DNA from 2 places in the Streptomyces sp. NPDC006610 genome. Region 1 is predicted to be linked to the other one. Evidence: riboswitches for the same ligand, from Rfam matches in the RefSeq annotation. Region 1 holds a riboswitch; the other holds the start of a gene.
What was found. A riboswitch is a leader RNA that binds a small molecule or an ion and turns the genes downstream of it on or off. The one in region 1 is predicted to bind cyclic di-AMP.
Positions count from the first base shown of each region.

Region 2: it holds a riboswitch for cyclic di-AMP, as region 1 does, so the genes downstream of both, ABZY13_RS31780 (M23 family metallopeptidase) here and ABZY13_RS15605 (C40 family peptidase) in region 1, are expected to answer to the same signal.

Region 1 covers NZ_JBEXOP010000016.1:58,142-65,744, reverse strand. The annotation lists gene ABZY13_RS15625 (8-amino-7-oxononanoate synthase) at 1-1,073, shown strand, start outside; gene ABZY13_RS15620 (DUF397 domain-containing protein) at 1,122-1,343, opposite strand; gene ABZY13_RS15615 (helix-turn-helix transcriptional regulator) at 1,340-2,212, opposite strand; gene ABZY13_RS15610 (ATP-binding protein) at 2,425-2,886, shown strand; gene ABZY13_RS15605 (C40 family peptidase) at 3,441-3,914, opposite strand; cyclic di-AMP (ydaO/yuaA leader) riboswitch at 3,918-4,120, opposite strand; gene ABZY13_RS15600 (urease subunit gamma) at 4,669-4,971, shown strand; gene ABZY13_RS15595 (urease subunit beta) at 4,985-5,296, shown strand; gene ABZY13_RS15590 (urease subunit alpha) at 5,289-7,010, shown strand; gene ABZY13_RS15585 (urease accessory UreF family protein) at 7,022-7,603, shown strand, end outside.
Region 2 covers NZ_JBEXOP010000062.1:12,927-20,529, forward strand. The annotation lists gene ABZY13_RS31760 (MFS transporter) at 1-863, shown strand, start outside; gene lhgO (L-2-hydroxyglutarate oxidase) at 975-2,183, shown strand; gene trmB (tRNA (guanosine(46)-N7)-methyltransferase TrmB) at 2,494-3,315, shown strand; gene ABZY13_RS31775 (PrsW family intramembrane metalloprotease) at 3,325-4,620, shown strand; gene ABZY13_RS31780 (M23 family metallopeptidase) at 4,705-5,754, opposite strand; cyclic di-AMP (ydaO/yuaA leader) riboswitch at 5,766-5,923, opposite strand; tRNA gene ABZY13_RS31785 (tRNA-Met) at 6,251-6,324, opposite strand; gene ABZY13_RS31790 (alginate lyase family protein) at 6,398-7,531, opposite strand.

The DNA.
Region 1 (7,603 bases):
TCCGGACCCTGCGTCCCCGGCCCGCCGGCTCGCCGCTGCTGGACCTGGCGAGCAACGACTACCTGGGCCTCGCCCACCATCCCGAGGTGGTCGAGGGCGCCGCGCGGGCCGCCCGGACCTGGGGCGGCGGGTCGACCGGCTCCCGGCTGGTCACCGGCACCACCGAACTGCACACCGAACTCGAGCGCGAACTGGCCGCCTTCTGCGGTTTCGAGGCCGCCCTCGTCTTCTCCTCCGGCTACGCGGCCAACCTCGCCGCGGTCACCGCGCTCGCCCCGCACGGGTCGCTGATCGTCTCCGACGCGGGCAACCACGCCTCGCTGATCGACGGCTGCCGGCTGGCCCGCGGCGCCACGCAGGTCGTCGCGCACGCCGACCCGGAGGCGGTGCGCAAGGCGCTCGGCACGCACGACGGGCCCGCCGTCGCGGTGTCCGACACGGTGTTCTCGGTCGACGGCGACGCGGCCCCGCTCGCCGGCCTCGCCGAGGCGTGCCGGGCGCACGGGGCCGGGCTGGTCGTCGACGACGCCCACGGCCTCGGCGTGCTCGGCGACGGCGGTCGGGGCGCCCCGTACGCGGCGGGGCTCGCGGGCGCGGACGACGTCGTCGTGACGGTCACCCTGTCCAAGTCGCTCGGCAGCCAGGGCGGGGCGGTGCTCGGCCCGGGCCGGGTGATCGACCACCTGGTCAACACGGCCCGGACCTTCATCTTCGACACGGGTCTCGCCCCGGCGGCGGCGGGCGCGGCGCTGGCGGCGCTGCGTCTGCTGCGGGGCGAGCCGGAGCGGGCGGCACGTGCCCGCGCGGTGGCGGCGCACCTGCACGCCCGGCTGACGGAGCTGGGACTCGAGGCGGTGCGGCCGGACGCCGCCGTGGTGTCCGTGCGCGCACCGTCCCCGGAGAGCGCCGTGCGGTGGGCCGCCGACTGCCGGGAGGCGGGACTGGCCGTGGGCTGCTTCAGGCCTCCTTCCGTGCCCGACGGCATCTCCCGGATCCGGCTGACGGCCCGCGCGGACCTCTCCGGGGATCGGATCGAACGCGCTGTACGGGTCATCGGCGCGACGCGACCATGAGTCGGCGTACCACGGTCGCGCACCGCGCCGGGGGGAACGGGCGGGGGATCAGAGGGTGGCCGTGAAACCCGCCCAGCTCTCGGGGGAGAAGAGCAGCGCGGGTCCTTCCGGGTCCTTGGAGTCGCGCACGGCGAGCAGCCCGGACCAGGGGCCGCTCGACGGGCGCGCAGTCTCGACGCAGTTGTTCGCCCCGGTGCTGTAGCTGCTGCGCAGCCACAGCACGGGATGGAGTCGGGTGCTGGAAGGAAGGGTCCGAGGCAGTGCGGTCATGGTGCCTCCTTACGCGCCGGCAATATCCCGGCGATGTAATCCAACGAGTCCTCGGGCGAAAGGGCGTGGATCTGCAGCGTGCTGAAGGCCTCCGTGTAGGCCTCCAGGTCTTCTTTCCGTTCGAGATAGAGGCTACTCGTCAAGTGGTCAAGAACAACCACGTCCAGATCAGAAGTGCTCGCAAACGAGAAGATAACAAAAGGTCCGGTGATCCCGATGTGCGCACCGGCCGCAAACGGCAGTACTTGTAGACGGACTTGGGGAAGTCGGGCCGCCTGCAGGAGCCGTTCCAGCTGACGGGCCATGACCTGCGGACCGCCGACCTCGCGCCGCAGCACCGCCTCGTCCAGTACGGCGCTCAGCTCCAGCGGCGGCTCGCAGCGCAGCACGTCCTGCCGGGCCAGCCGTACCTCCACGAGGGCGTCGAGACGGTCCTCCGACAGCCCTTCGACGGCGGCCCGCGTCACCGCGCGGGCGTACTCCGGGGTCTGCAGGAGGCCCGGCACCACCGAGGTCTCCAGCGTGCGCATGGCCGTGGCCTGGGACTCCAGGCTGATGAAGTCGCGGTACGTGGGCGGCAGCACCCCGCGGTAGGCGTGCCACCAGTGATCCCTGCCGTGCGCCCGGCCGGAGCCCGCCAGCATCAGCAGCACCTCGCGCAACTGCGGATCCGTCACGCCGTAGGCGTCCAGCAGCAGTCTCAGATCGGCCGGTTTCACCCCGCTCTGGCCGGTCTCGATCCGGCTCACCTTCGACTGGTGCCAGCCCACCAGGTGGGCCGCCTCACCGCTCGTGAGCCCCGCGCGGGCGCGCAGTTCGCGTAATTCTGCGCCCAGTTTCCGGCGGCGTACCGCGGGACCGTGTTGCATGGGCAACTCCTTACTCCTTCCGAGTCGCCCAAAAACGCTCTGCCGTCGCAGAGTTCACCGCTTCGAGCGACAGATATATGCATTACTCGGTGGATCGCCACCGTGACCGGCGCGGTGATGGCAGTCTGGCGGACAAGCACCAGTCCGGGACCGTACTCGAACCATCCGCTCCGTGCCGGACTCCGGTCCCGCGGGAAAGGGGCGACGTCGCCATGGCAGACCGTCTGGAAGCATCCGTCACTCTGCCGAGCGAGCCCGCCTCGGTCTCGGCCGCCCGCGCCTACGTGGTCGGCACGCTGGCGGAATGGGGTCTGTCGCCGGACACGGACGCGGCCGACACCGTGCGGCTCATCGTCTCCGAACTCGCCACCAACGCCGTACAGCACACCTTCGGGCTGTCACCCACCTTCCGGGTGGACATCGAACTGGCCCGTGACGAACACCTGCGCATCGGGGTGACCGACAGCCACCCGAGATTCCCGAAACGGCTGCCGGCGGCGGTGCAGCAGGACAACGGACGCGGCCTGGCCATCATCCGCTGCCTGACCGCCGAGCACGGCGGCCGCCTGCGGGTGCGCCCGACGCGGGAGGGCGGCAAGACGGTGGCGATCGAGATCCCGTGGACGACGACACCGCCCCGTGCGTTGCCGACGGCGGGGCAGCAGGGGTCGTAGCGGGGCCTTGGGCCGCGAGCGCCCGGCGGGGCGTGGTGGGGAGGGTGCGTCCCTGGGGAACGGGCCTCGCCCGTCACCGGGGGCGGGTGCGTCCGGCGGAGGGGAACTCCGAGCCAGGGCCCGTGGGGGCGCGGCGACGGGTCTGCCTGCGAGCGGGGCGGGCGGACGCGTCCGGCGGCGGCCCGGGGCTGCCGGGCCGTGCCGACCGCACCCGCGCGGGGGAGCCGTGCCGTCTCGGGCGCCGAGCGGTCTTGGTGGGCATCGCCTCACGAGAGGTGCGGGCAGACGGGCGTCGCAGGAGCCGCGCGGCGGAGGCGGGCGCGTACTGCGCGCACCGGACGGACGAATCCGCGCGGGTCACCCGTGGTGGTCGGCTCTCTCCATGTGCCGCAGGCCCGCCCGCGTGGCCGCGGAGCGGGCGTCGTTCCGTCCGAGGCGAGCCCGTGGGCAGGCGAGCCCGTGGGCACGGCCCCGGCGCCCCGGGGCCCTTGCCCGGGCTCCGGGGCGGGGCCGGGCGGTGGCGGCCCGGTCGGGGCCCGCCACCGCCCGGCGGGTCAGGCCACTCGGCCGTACCACACGCTCTTCGTCCAGATCTTCTGCAGACGCACCACGTCCCCCGTCTTCGGGGCGTGCCAGATCTTGCCCTTACCGGCGTAGATGCCCACGTGGTAGACGTACGAGCCCGAGTGGAAGAACACCAGGTCGCCGGCCTTGCGGCTGCGGGCCGGGATGTGGCGGGTCTTGTTGTACTGCTGCGCCGCGGTGCGCGGCAGCTTCTTGCCCGCCTTCTTGTACGAGTACAGCGTCAGCCCCGAGCAGTCGAACCGGCGCGGCCCGGTGGCCCCGTACCGGTACGGGGCGCCCTTCTTCGAGGCCGCCACCTGGAGGGCCTTCGTCGCCGGCGTGGCGGCGGCGGCCTCCGAGGCGACCCCCGGGACCACCACGGAGCCGCCCATCGCGGCCAGTGTGAGCGCCGAGGCCGTTCCGGCGCGTGCCATGAGCGACGGGACACGATTGAGCGCGGTCATGCGCAACCCTTCGTCAGCCGCCTGTGAAGGATGACCTGTCGGATTCGGGCTGGCGAAGTTGCCCGGCCGCGCTGGCGCGGCTTCACCCCAAGGGCTGCTCGGAACCTGGGTCCCGGCGGCCCGTCTTGCTCGGGTCCTCCACTCCTGCCGATCCACTCCTGTCGACCGGTCATCCGGGCGGCGGCAGGACTCGGCGTCCGCCCGGATCGCCCCGCCGCGGTGGCGGGGGCTTGTCGTCAGTCACGGATCTTGACTCACGGATGTCCGAAAAACCCAGTGGAACCGGGACTTTGTGGTCTTACTCTCACTCACCCGTTCGGGTGGACAGTCTGGTGTGCGAACGTCTGTCAAGACCGCCACGCACCCCCGGACCAGCGGTGGAACACTCGATTCCGCCCCGAAAGCACGTCCGTTGCGCAACCGGAGACGTTCCGAAAAAGGGCCCGCGAATACTCCGGTCGGGGGTAACCCTTTCGGTCCGTTTCAACTCCCGCCCGCACGGGCGCTCATGACGGCCCGGACGACGCGGTCCGGTCCGGCGGTGCGTCACCTGTCGGAGCGTGAAGTCCGGTCAGCCCGGGCAGGCCGGGGCACCCCGGGCGAGCCGGGGCGGCGCCGGTCGCGCCCGCGCTCGGTTAACGCGCCGGAAACCCGTGCCGATTAGCCTGCCCCCTCACGCCACCAGGCAACTTGCCCGATGGCCGCGGCAACCGGGACCCGCACGGCGCCCGGAGCGAGGATGTGAGGTGGGACGTTGCAACTGACCCCGCACGAGCAGGAGAGGCTGCTGATCCACGTCGCGGCCGACGTGGCCGCCAAGCGCCGGGCGCGCGGACTTCGGCTCAACCACCCCGAGGCCGTCGCCCTCATCACCTCGCACATCCTCGAGGGCGCGCGCGACGGCCGCACCGTCGCCGAACTCATGGCGTCCGGACGCCGGCTGCTCACCCGTGACGACGTCATGGAGGGCGTGCCCGAGATGATCCACGACGTCCAGGTCGAGGCGACGTTCCCCGACGGCACCAAGCTCGTCACCGTCCACGACCCGATCGTCTGAGGGGGAGCGCCCGATGATTCCCGGAGAGATCCTGTTCGCCGACGGGCCGATTGCGTACAACGAGGGCCGCGAGGTCACCCGGACGACCGTCCTCAACGCCGCCGACCGGCCCGTCCAGGTCGGCTCCCATTACCACTTCGCCGAGGCCAACCCCGGTCTGGAGTTCGACCGCGCCGCCGCGCGCGGCAAGCGGCTGAACGTCGCCGCCGGCACCGCCGTCCGCTTCGAGCCCGGCATCCCCGTCGAGGTGGAACTCGTCCCGCTGGCCGGCGCCCGGATCGTGCCCGGACTGCGCGGGGAGACCGGAGGGGCCCTCGATGCCTGAGATCTCGCGTGCCGCGTACGCCGACCTGTTCGGCCCGACCACCGGCGACCGCCTCCGGCTCGCCGACACCGACCTGCTGATCGAGATCGAGGAGGACCGCTGCGGCGGTCCCGGCCGGGCCGGCGACGAGGCGGTGTTCGGCGGCGGCAAGGTCATCCGCGAGTCCATGGGCCAGTCGCGGGCCACACGCGCGGACGGCGCCCCGGACACCGTGATCACCGGGGCCGTGATCGTCGACCACTGGGGCGTCGTCAAGGCCGACGTCGGCATCCGCGACGGGCGGATCACCGGCATCGGCAAGGCGGGCAACCCCGACACCATGGACGGGGTCCACCCCGAACTGGTCATCGGCCCCGAGACGGAGGTCGTCGCGGGCAACGGACGCATCCTCACCGCGGGAGCCGTCGACGCGCACGTGCACTTCATCTGCCCGCAGATCGCCGACGAGGCCCTCGCCTCCGGCGTCACGACCCTCGTCGGCGGCGGCACCGGCCCCGCCGAGGGCTCGAAGGCGACCACCGTCACCCCCGGCCCCTGGCACCTCGCCCGGATGCTGGAGGCGATGGAGGCGTACCCGCTCAACATCGGCCTCCTCGGCAAGGGCAACACCGTCTCCCACGAGGCGATGCTCTCCCAGATCCGCGGCGGCGCGCTGGGCCTGAAGCTGCACGAGGACTGGGGCTCCACCCCGGCCGTCATCGACGCCGCCCTCACCGTCGCCGAGCGGACCGGCATCCAGGTCGCCATCCACACGGACACCCTGAACGAGGCCGGTTTCGTCGGCGACACGCTCGCCGCCATCGCCGGACGCGGCATCCACGCGTACCACACCGAGGGCGCGGGCGGCGGTCACGCGCCCGACATCATGACCGTCGTCTCCGAACCGCACGTCCTGCCGAGCTCCACGAACCCGACGCGGCCCTTCACCGTCAACACCGCCGAGGAACACCTCGACATGCTGATGGTCTGTCACCACCTCAACCCGGCCGTCCCCGAGGACCTCGCGTTCGCCGAGTCGCGCATCCGGCCCTCCACCATCGGCGCCGAGGACATCCTGCACGACCTGGGCGCGATCTCGATCATCTCCTCCGACTCCCAGGCCATGGGCCGGGTCGGCGAGGTGATTTTGCGGACCTGGCAGACCGCCCATGTGATGAAGCGCCGGCGCGGTGCGCTGCCCGGCGACGGCCGCGCCGACAACCACCGCGTACGTCGCTATGTCGCCAAGTACACGATCAACCCGGCGCTCGCGCAGGGCCTCGCCCACGAGATCGGCTCGGTGGAGAGCGGCAAGCTCGCCGACCTGGTGCTGTGGGAGCCGGCGTTCTTCGGCGTCAAGCCGCTCCTGGTCGTCAAGGGCGGGCAGATCGCGTACGCGCAGATGGGCGACGCCAACGCCTCCATCCCGACGCCCCAGCCGATCCTGCCCCGGCCGATGTACGGGGCGATCGGGCGGGCCCCGGCCGCGAACTCGTTCAACTTCGTCGCGCCGCCGGCCCTGGAGGACGGGCTGCCGGAGCGGCTCGCGCTCGGCAAGCGGTTCGTCGCCATCGAGTCGACCCGCGGCGTGACCAAGGCCGACATGCGCGAGAACGACGCCCGGCCCGAGGTGCGCGTCGACCCCGACAGCTTCGCCGTGCACATCGACGGCGAACTGGTCGAGGCCACCCCGGCGGCCGAACTGCCCATGGCCCAGCGCTACTTCCTCTTCTGAGAGGCCGGCCGATGTCACGCGCAGCACTGCTCGTCCTGGCCGACGGCCGTTTCCCCGCCGGAGGACACGCGCACTCCGGCGGGGCCGAGGCCGCGGTGCGGGCGGGGCGGATCACGGACGCCGCGAGCCTGGAGGAGTTCTGCCGGGGACGGCTCCACACCGCCGGATTGGTGGCAGCCGCCCTCGCCGCCTCCGCCGCGCTCGGCGCCGACCCCGTGCGCCTCGACGCGGTGGCGGACGCGCGGACGCCGTCACCGGCGCTGCGGACCGCCGCGCGCAGGCTGGGCCGGCAGCTGCTGCGGGCCGCCCGGGCCACCTGGCCGTCGCCCGAACTGAATCTCCTCGCACGGGAGTTCCCCAAGGGAGCCCACCAGCCGGTGGTGCTCGGCCTCACCGCGCGCGCGGCGGGGCTCGGCCCTCTGGACGCGGCCCACTGCGCGGCGTACGAGAGCGTCGGCGGCCCGGCGACCGCGACCGTGCGGCTGCTGAGCCTCGACCCGTTCGACGCGACGGCGGTGCTGGCCCGGCTGGCGCCCGAGCTGGACCGGATCGCCGACCGGGCCGTGGAGGCGGCCCGCCAGGTGCCCGCCCAC
Region 2 (7,603 bases), on a different contig from region 1:
GGCGCTGGGACTCCAAGTACGGGGGCGGCGACTGGCGTTCGTCGATGGTGCCGGAGTGCCTGCGGGTGGAGGCCGCGCCGCTGCTGCTCGGCTCCTACTCCGACGAGGTGGGCCGCGCCCTGTTCGGCGCCTCAGCCGAACTGACCCGGCTCGCGGGCTGGATGGCCTTCGACACCGGCCAGCAGGAGGCCGCCCAGCGGTACTACATCCAGGCGCTGCGTCTCGCGCGCGCGGCGGCCGACGTCCCCCTCGGGGGCTACGTCCTGGCCTCCATGTCCCTCCAGGCCACCTACCGCGGCTTCGGCGACGAGGGCGTCGACCTCGCGCAGGCCGCCCTGGAGCGCAACCGCGGGCTGGCCACCGCCCGCACCATGAGCTTCTTCCGTCTCGTCGAGGCACGCGCGCACGCGCGCGCCGGGGACGCCCAGGCCGCCGGCGCGGCCCTGAAGTCGGCCGAAGCCTGGCTGGAGCGCTCCCGCGACGGCGACAGCGACCCCTCCTGGCTCGGCTTCTACGGCTACGACCGGTTCGCCGCCGACGCCGCCGAGTGCTACCGCGACCTGAAGGCCCCGCGCCAGGTCCGCCGCTTCACCGAGCAGGCCCTGTCCCGGCCCACCGAGGAGTTCGTCCGCTCGCACGGGCTGCGGCTCGTCGTCTCCGCCGTCGCCGAACTGGAGTCCGGCAACCTGGACGCGGCCTGCGAGCAGGGCGTGCGGGCGGTCGAGGTCGCCGGCCGGATCTCCTCCGCACGCACCACCGAGTACGTGCGGGACCTCCTGCACCGCCTGGAGCCGTACGGCGACGAGCCGCGGGTCGTGGAGCTGCGCGAGCGGGCCCGGCCGCTGCTCATGGCGCCCGCCTGACCGGGTACGGCGACGGCCCGGAACGGCCCGCCGGGCGGTTCCGGGCGGGAACCCGGGTTTGAGGGCATTGTCAGTGGCGCAGTGCACTATCGAAGCCGGGAGGTGAAACAGGTGCACAAGATCGCCTACGACTGCGACGTGCTGGTGATCGGCGGCGGGATCGTCGGCCTGTCGACGGCGTACGCGATCACCCGCGCCGCGCCGGGCACCCGCGTGACCGTGCTGGAGAAGGAGCCGGGCCCGGCCCGCCACCAGACCGGCCGCAACAGCGGCGTCATCCACAGCGGCGTCTACTACCGCCCCGGCTCCCTCAAGGCGCGGTTCGCGGTGCGCGGCGCCGCCGAGCTGGTGAAGTTCTGCGCCGAGTACGACATCCCGCACGCCGTCACCGGCAAGCTCATCGTGGCCACCGAGCGGTCCGAGCTGCCCCGGCTGCACGCCCTGGTCCAGCGCGGCCGGGAGAACGGCATACCGGTGCGGGAGCTGGTCGCCGCGCAGATCGCCGAGTACGAGCCCGAGGTGCGGGGCCTGGCCGCCATACACGTCGGCACCACGGGCGTCTGCGACTACTCCGAGGTCGCCCGCCGGCTCGCCGACGCCTCCGGCGCGCGGATCCACTACGACGCCGAGGTCGTCGCCGTCGACCGCCGCCCGTCCCTGGGCGTGGCCGTGCGCACGGCGGCCGGCGCGGTGCTGCGCGGCAGGGCCCTGGTGAACTGCGCCGGGCTGTACTGCGACCGGATCGCCCGGCTCACCGGCGACGACCCGGGCATGCGGATCATCCCCTTCCGCGGCGAGTACTACGAGCTGGCCCGGCCCGAGCTGGTCCGCGGCCTGGTCTATCCCGTCCCCGACCCGGCGTTCCCGTTCCTCGGCGTGCACCTCACCCGCGGCATCGACGGCGGCGTCCACATCGGTCCCAACGCCGTCCCGGCGCTCGCCCGCGAGGGCTACGGCCCGGGCGTGGTCCGCCCGCGCGAGCTGGCGCTGAGCCTCACCTGGCCGGGCGCCTGGCGGATGGCCCGCCGCCACTGGCGGTACGGCGCCGGGGAGCTGCGCCGCTCCGCCTCGAAGGCGGCGTTCACCGAGGCGGTGCGCCGGTTGCTCCCGGCGGTGACGCAGGACGACCTGGTCCCGGCGTCGTCCGGGGTGCGCGCCCAGGCGGTGCTGCGCGACGGCTCCCTCGCCGACGACTTCCTGATCCGGGAGTCGCCGCGCGTCGTCCACGTTCTGAACGCCCCGTCCCCGGCGGCCACGGCGTCGCTGCCGATCGGCCGGGAGGTGGCGCGGCGGGTGCTGGGGGTGCTGAGTGGGGCGTGAGCGTGAGGGGGTGCGCGTGCCGCCGAGGTCCGGAGGGGCGCAAGGTCGCGTGTCACCGAGGACTGGGCGGCCGCGGAACCGCGCACCGGCGGGAGCCGGGCGGGCCCGGAACCGCGCGCCCGCAAGGGCCGGACGGGCACGGAACCGCGTACCGATGGAAGCCGGGCGGGCGCGGGACCGCATGCCACCGACAACCCGGCGAACGCAGAACCGCGTACGGGCGTCGGCGCCCCGCGGACCGCGCCGGGGATGGCACCGGCACCGTCTCCGCACGCCGCACGCCCCCGCCGCCCGTAAAATCGACCCCACTGTGTCTGACTCCGTGAACACCCCCGAAGCCCCCCGCTCCGCCTCCCCCGGCACCGCTCCGTCGCGCGGCCGGGACAAGGCGGAGCCGAGGTTCCCGGACGGGCCCAAGGCGGATCCCGCCGGGTCGCACTTCGAGCGGCGGATCCGGAGCTTCCAGCCCCGCCGGAGCCGGGTGACCGCCGGGCAGGCGGACGCCCTGCAACGGCTGTGGCACCGGTGGGGCCTGGACATCGACGGGCAGCGCGTCCTCGACCTGGCCGAGCTGTTCGGCAACGACCACCCCGTCGTCCTGGAGATCGGCTTCGGCATGGGCGAGGCCACCGCCCAGATGGCCGCCGCCGACCCCGGCACCAACATCCTCGCCGTCGACGTGCACACCCCCGGCCAGGGCAACCTGCTGGGCCTGGCCGAGCGCAACGGCCTGGCCAACGTCCGGGTCGGCAACGGCGACGCCATCATCCTGCTGCGCGAGATGCTGGCCCCCGACTCCCTCGACGGGCTGCGCGTCTTCTTCCCCGACCCCTGGCCGAAGAAGCGGCACCACAAGCGGCGGCTGATCCAGCCGGACTTCCTCACCCTCGCCGCGGCCCGGCTGAGGCCGGGGGCGATCCTGCACTGCGCCACGGACTGGGAGCCGTACGCCGAGCAGATGCTGGAGGTGCTCACCGTGCACCCCGCGTACGAGAACACCAGCCCCGACGGCGGTTTCGCGCCACGCCCCGCCTTCCGCCCCCTCACCCGCTTCGAGGGCCAGGGCCTGGACAAGGGCCATGCCGTGAACGACCTGCTCTTCCGCCGCGTACCGCACCGGTCCTTGCCGTAAGGGGGCGCAGTGGCCACCGGTCCCCCGCACCCGACGCCCTTAGCCACTCCGGACGGCGGCGTCCCGGCGCACGCGCCCTGGTGGCGCCGGCGCCGGCTGGGCTACGCCGCGCTGACCACGCTGCTGGCGATGTCGGGGCTGGTCATCCTCGCCCTGGTCCGCGAGGAGACCGGCACCGACGGGTTCCTGGTCGGCCTCGGACTCGCGGTCCTGCCGGTGCCGCTGCTGATAGCCGTCTTCCGCTGGCTGGACCGCGTCGATCCCGGCCCCTGGCGCAATCTGGCCTTCGCCTTCGCCTGGGGCGCCTGTGCGGCGGCGCTGATGGCGATCGTCGCCAACAGCTTCGCCGTCCGCTGGATCGCCACGGCGACCGCCGACCCGGCGAGCGCGAACACCCTCGGCGCGACGGTGATAGCGCCGGTCGTCGAGGAGACCACCAAGGCCGTCGCCGTCCTGCTGCTGTTCCTCTTCCGCCGCCGCGATCTCACCGGCATCGTCGACGGCGTCGTCCTGGCCGGGATCACCGCGACCGGCTTCGCCTTCACCGAGAACATCCTCTACCTGGGCAACGCCTTCGGCGCCGACCGGCTCAGCGGTGACGGCATCGCCACGGTCACGGCGGCGACGTTCTTCGTCCGGGTCGTCATGTCGCCCTTCGCGCATCCCCTGTTCACCGTCCTGACCGGCATCGGCTTCGGACTCGCGGCCCTCGCCGGGGAGCGGCAGCGGCTGCGCCGGATCCTGCCGCCGCTGGGCGGGCTGCTGCTCGCGATGGGCATGCACGCCCTGTGGAACGGTTCGGCGACCTTCGGCGAGTACGGCTTCTTCGCGGTGTACGGCGGTTTCATGGTGCCGGTGTTCGGCCTGCTGACGTGGCTGGTGATCTGGAGCCGGCAGCGTGCACTGCGCACGGTGCGCGAGGAACTGCCCGCCTACGCCGCGGCCGGCTGGCTCGCTCCGGCCGAGCCGTACGCGCTGGGCTCGCTGCGGGCGCGGCGGCTGGCCCGCGAGTACGCCGGCCACCATCTGGGCCGGCCGGCGGCGCGCACGGTGGCCGAGTACCAGTCCCGCGCGACCTCGCTGGCGCAGCTGCGCCGCCGGCTGCGGCAGGGCAGGGCGGGGGCGGACTTCGCCGTGCGGGAGGGTGAGCTGCTGCGGGAGCTGTGGTCCCGGCGGGAGGTCGCCCGTCCGGCGCTGGAGCACGCGGCGCGCGTCACCGCGCCGGTGGCACCGGTGGCCGTACCCCCGTGGGCGGCGGGGCCGCAGGCGTGGCACCCGGCGCAGTACAACCCGTACCGGACGTGAGGACCCGCGATCGGCAGCCCTGACGTCGGGGGGGTGCCGTCAGGACCGCCGGGGATCGAAGGTGTGCCGCGTCGGCGGCGGACGTCAGGGGTTGAGGCCCTTGTCGCGCAGCCAGGCGATGGGGTCGACGGCGCCGCCGTCGCCGGTGCGCACCTCGAGGTGGAGGTGGGGGCCGGTGACGTTGCCGGTGGCGCCCACGCGCCCGATCACGTCGCCGGTGTTGACCTTCTGGCCCACGGTGACGCTGATCGACGACTGGTGGGCGTAGAGGATCTCGGTGCCGTCCTCGAGGGTGAGCACGGTCTTGTAGCCGTACGACCCGTCCCAGCCGGCCTGCGTGATGGTGCCGGTGTGGACGGCCTTGATGAGGGTGCCGGTGGGGGCGGCGAAGTCGACGCCGGTGTGGTAGCCGGACGACCACATGGCGCCGGCCTGGCCGTACGTCGAGGTGAGGGTGTACGAGGAGGTCGGCAGCGTGTACTGGCGGGCCAGCTCGGCGAGGCGCTCGGCCTCGGCCTTCTTGCGGGCCTCCTCCTCCGCGGCGGCCTTGGCGGCGGCGGCCTTGGCCTCCGCCTCCTTCTCGGCCTTGGCGGCGGCTTCGGCGGCGGCCTTCTCGGCAGCGGCGACGGCCTCCGCGGCGGCCTTGCTCTCGACCTGCTCCTGCTGCTGTTCGGCCTGGGCGATGATCCGGGCGCGCAGGGCCTCGCCGGCGTCGGTGGTGCCCTGGGCGGTGTCGGCGGTGGTGACACCGGCGCCGCTGAGCGGTGCGGCGGCGGTCTGCGCGACGGCGGTGTCGGCGGCGTCCTCGGCGTCGTCCGAGAGCAGGGAGCCGACGTTGGGCAGGTCGGGCATCGAGATCGACACCGGCGGCTTGCCGGTCTGCGCGGTGGCCATGCCGCCCGCGCCGACGGCCGCTATGACGCCGACGCCGAGAACGGTGGAGCTGCGGGCGAGTCCGCCGCCGCGCTGCTTGGCGACGCGGTGCTTGCCACGGACGGGGCGGACGGAGTCGGCGGTGGGGTTCCACTCCTCCCACGGCCCCTCGTCGGTGCGCTGTCCGCCGTAGACGACGGTGTCCTCGGAGCGCGGTGCCGGGAAGAACGGGGCTTGCGGGGCAGGCGGGTTGGACGCCACGTGGGCGTACTCCTTTCCTTCCTTCTCGCCTACCGGGTTAGCTGACGGGTTCGGAGCAGGAAGGTCTCCTACGCGCGTAAACCATCCGTGCCGATACGGCGGCCTACGCCCGATTCACCCCAAGGTGATGGTTCCCCGGTTCCCTTGCGGGATTCGGCGTGTGCGCACGGAGCCGCCTCTTGTGACGGCTGGGACGACCGCGCTGCGTTATCGGACGTTAATAGAACCGGGGCCTGAATTCCAAGCCGTTCAGCTTGATCATTAACGTTCTCGGCCGGGACGTACGGCTCACGAGCGGCGAAAACCGGGCGAGTTGACCCGGGCTCAGGAGCGGACGAGTTTATGACGGTGTCTCAGATGTTACCCGTGCACGGTCGTACGACTACCTGACGTGACCGAGGTGGAGGGCGTGCCGCGGACAGCGCGGTCGGCGCGGACAACACTCAGGGCCGGAACCCATGATCTGCTGATCAGGATTCCGGCCCTGGGCCTTCAGTAGCGGGGACAGGATTTGAACCTGCGACCTCTGGGTTATGAGCCCAGCGAGCTACCGAGCTGCTCCACCCCGCGTCGATGAATCCAGTGTACGCCATCCGCGGGAGCCCTCACGCCAGGGTTTTCGCCGACCCGGACCGCCCGCTCCTCAGCCGCCGGGGTTGCCGGTGTGGGTGAGGCTCTCCCAGGCGACGAAGCGGTGGTCGGTGCCGGCAAGGGCCCCCGGCCGGGCAGCAGCGCTGCGGGCGGCCGCGGCGGGCTTGTCGAGCCGCTGTTCCAGGTGGTTGAGGACGACCGCCGGCGGCGGCCCGGCCGTCCCCCCGCACCGCCGCAGCCCCGCCGCCTGCCGGTCGAGCGTGGCCCTGAGCCGGTCCTCCACCTCGCTGTACACGTCGACGCCCTGGTGCCAGGCGGTCTCGGCGATGTGCGCGGCGGCGGCGAGCGAGGCGCCGGTCCGCCGCAGGTGCCGGCAGTCCGTGCGGGCGGCGGACCGGCCCCGCTCCAGCGGAAATTGGGCGGGGACGTGCTCGCGGAAGCGGCGGAGGGCGGCGTCGAAGGCGCGGTGGTCGTCGAGGAAGACGGCCATGCCGAGGGCGGCGTCGGCGGCGACGAGCTCCCGGTGACCGTCGTCGGCCCGGCCCGGCCGGGTGACCTCGGGCAGATGGACGGTGCGCAGCATCCCCTCGAACCGCCGCATGTACCCGGCCTCCCATCCGGCGCCCGGTGCGTGCCGCACGATCTCGGCGGCCCGCGCCCAGGTCCCGCCGGTCCACGCGGCCTGCAGCGCGGCGTCGCCCCCGGTGTGCCGGCGCAGCCTCTCCGACCACGCGTCCATGATCTCGATCGCCTTTTCGGCGTGCTGCCGCTTGCCGGTGACGCCGTACAGGAGCGCCTGCGTGTAGGCGGCGATCGCGTCCTTTCGTTCGGCGGCGCAGCCGCGCCCGGCCCTGCCGCCGGGGCAGTGGACGGTCCTCACCGGCCGCGCCCGGTGTCGGTACGACCCGTACGGGCTGTCCCGCATGTCGAGGTAGGCCTTCAGCCACGGCTGCCGTCCGGCGGTGACGTTCTCGCGTACGACGTCCAGCTGCCGGGCGTTGACCAGCACGCCGGGGTGGGTGAACCCGGCGTCGGCGGGCAGCGCGCGCACCATGGTCCGTCCCCCGGCGTCCATGACCCCGCACGCCCCGACCAGCCCGCCGGCCAGCGCCGCCGCGAGCCCCGCGCCGGCCACGCCCAGGACCACCCGCCTGCTCGCAACCCTCGTGCCCCTCGTGGCTCTCACAGCCCTCGTGGCTCTCATGGCCCTCATGCGCGCCGCCTCCGCGTCCGTCCTGCCGTGCTGCTTCACCCAGGG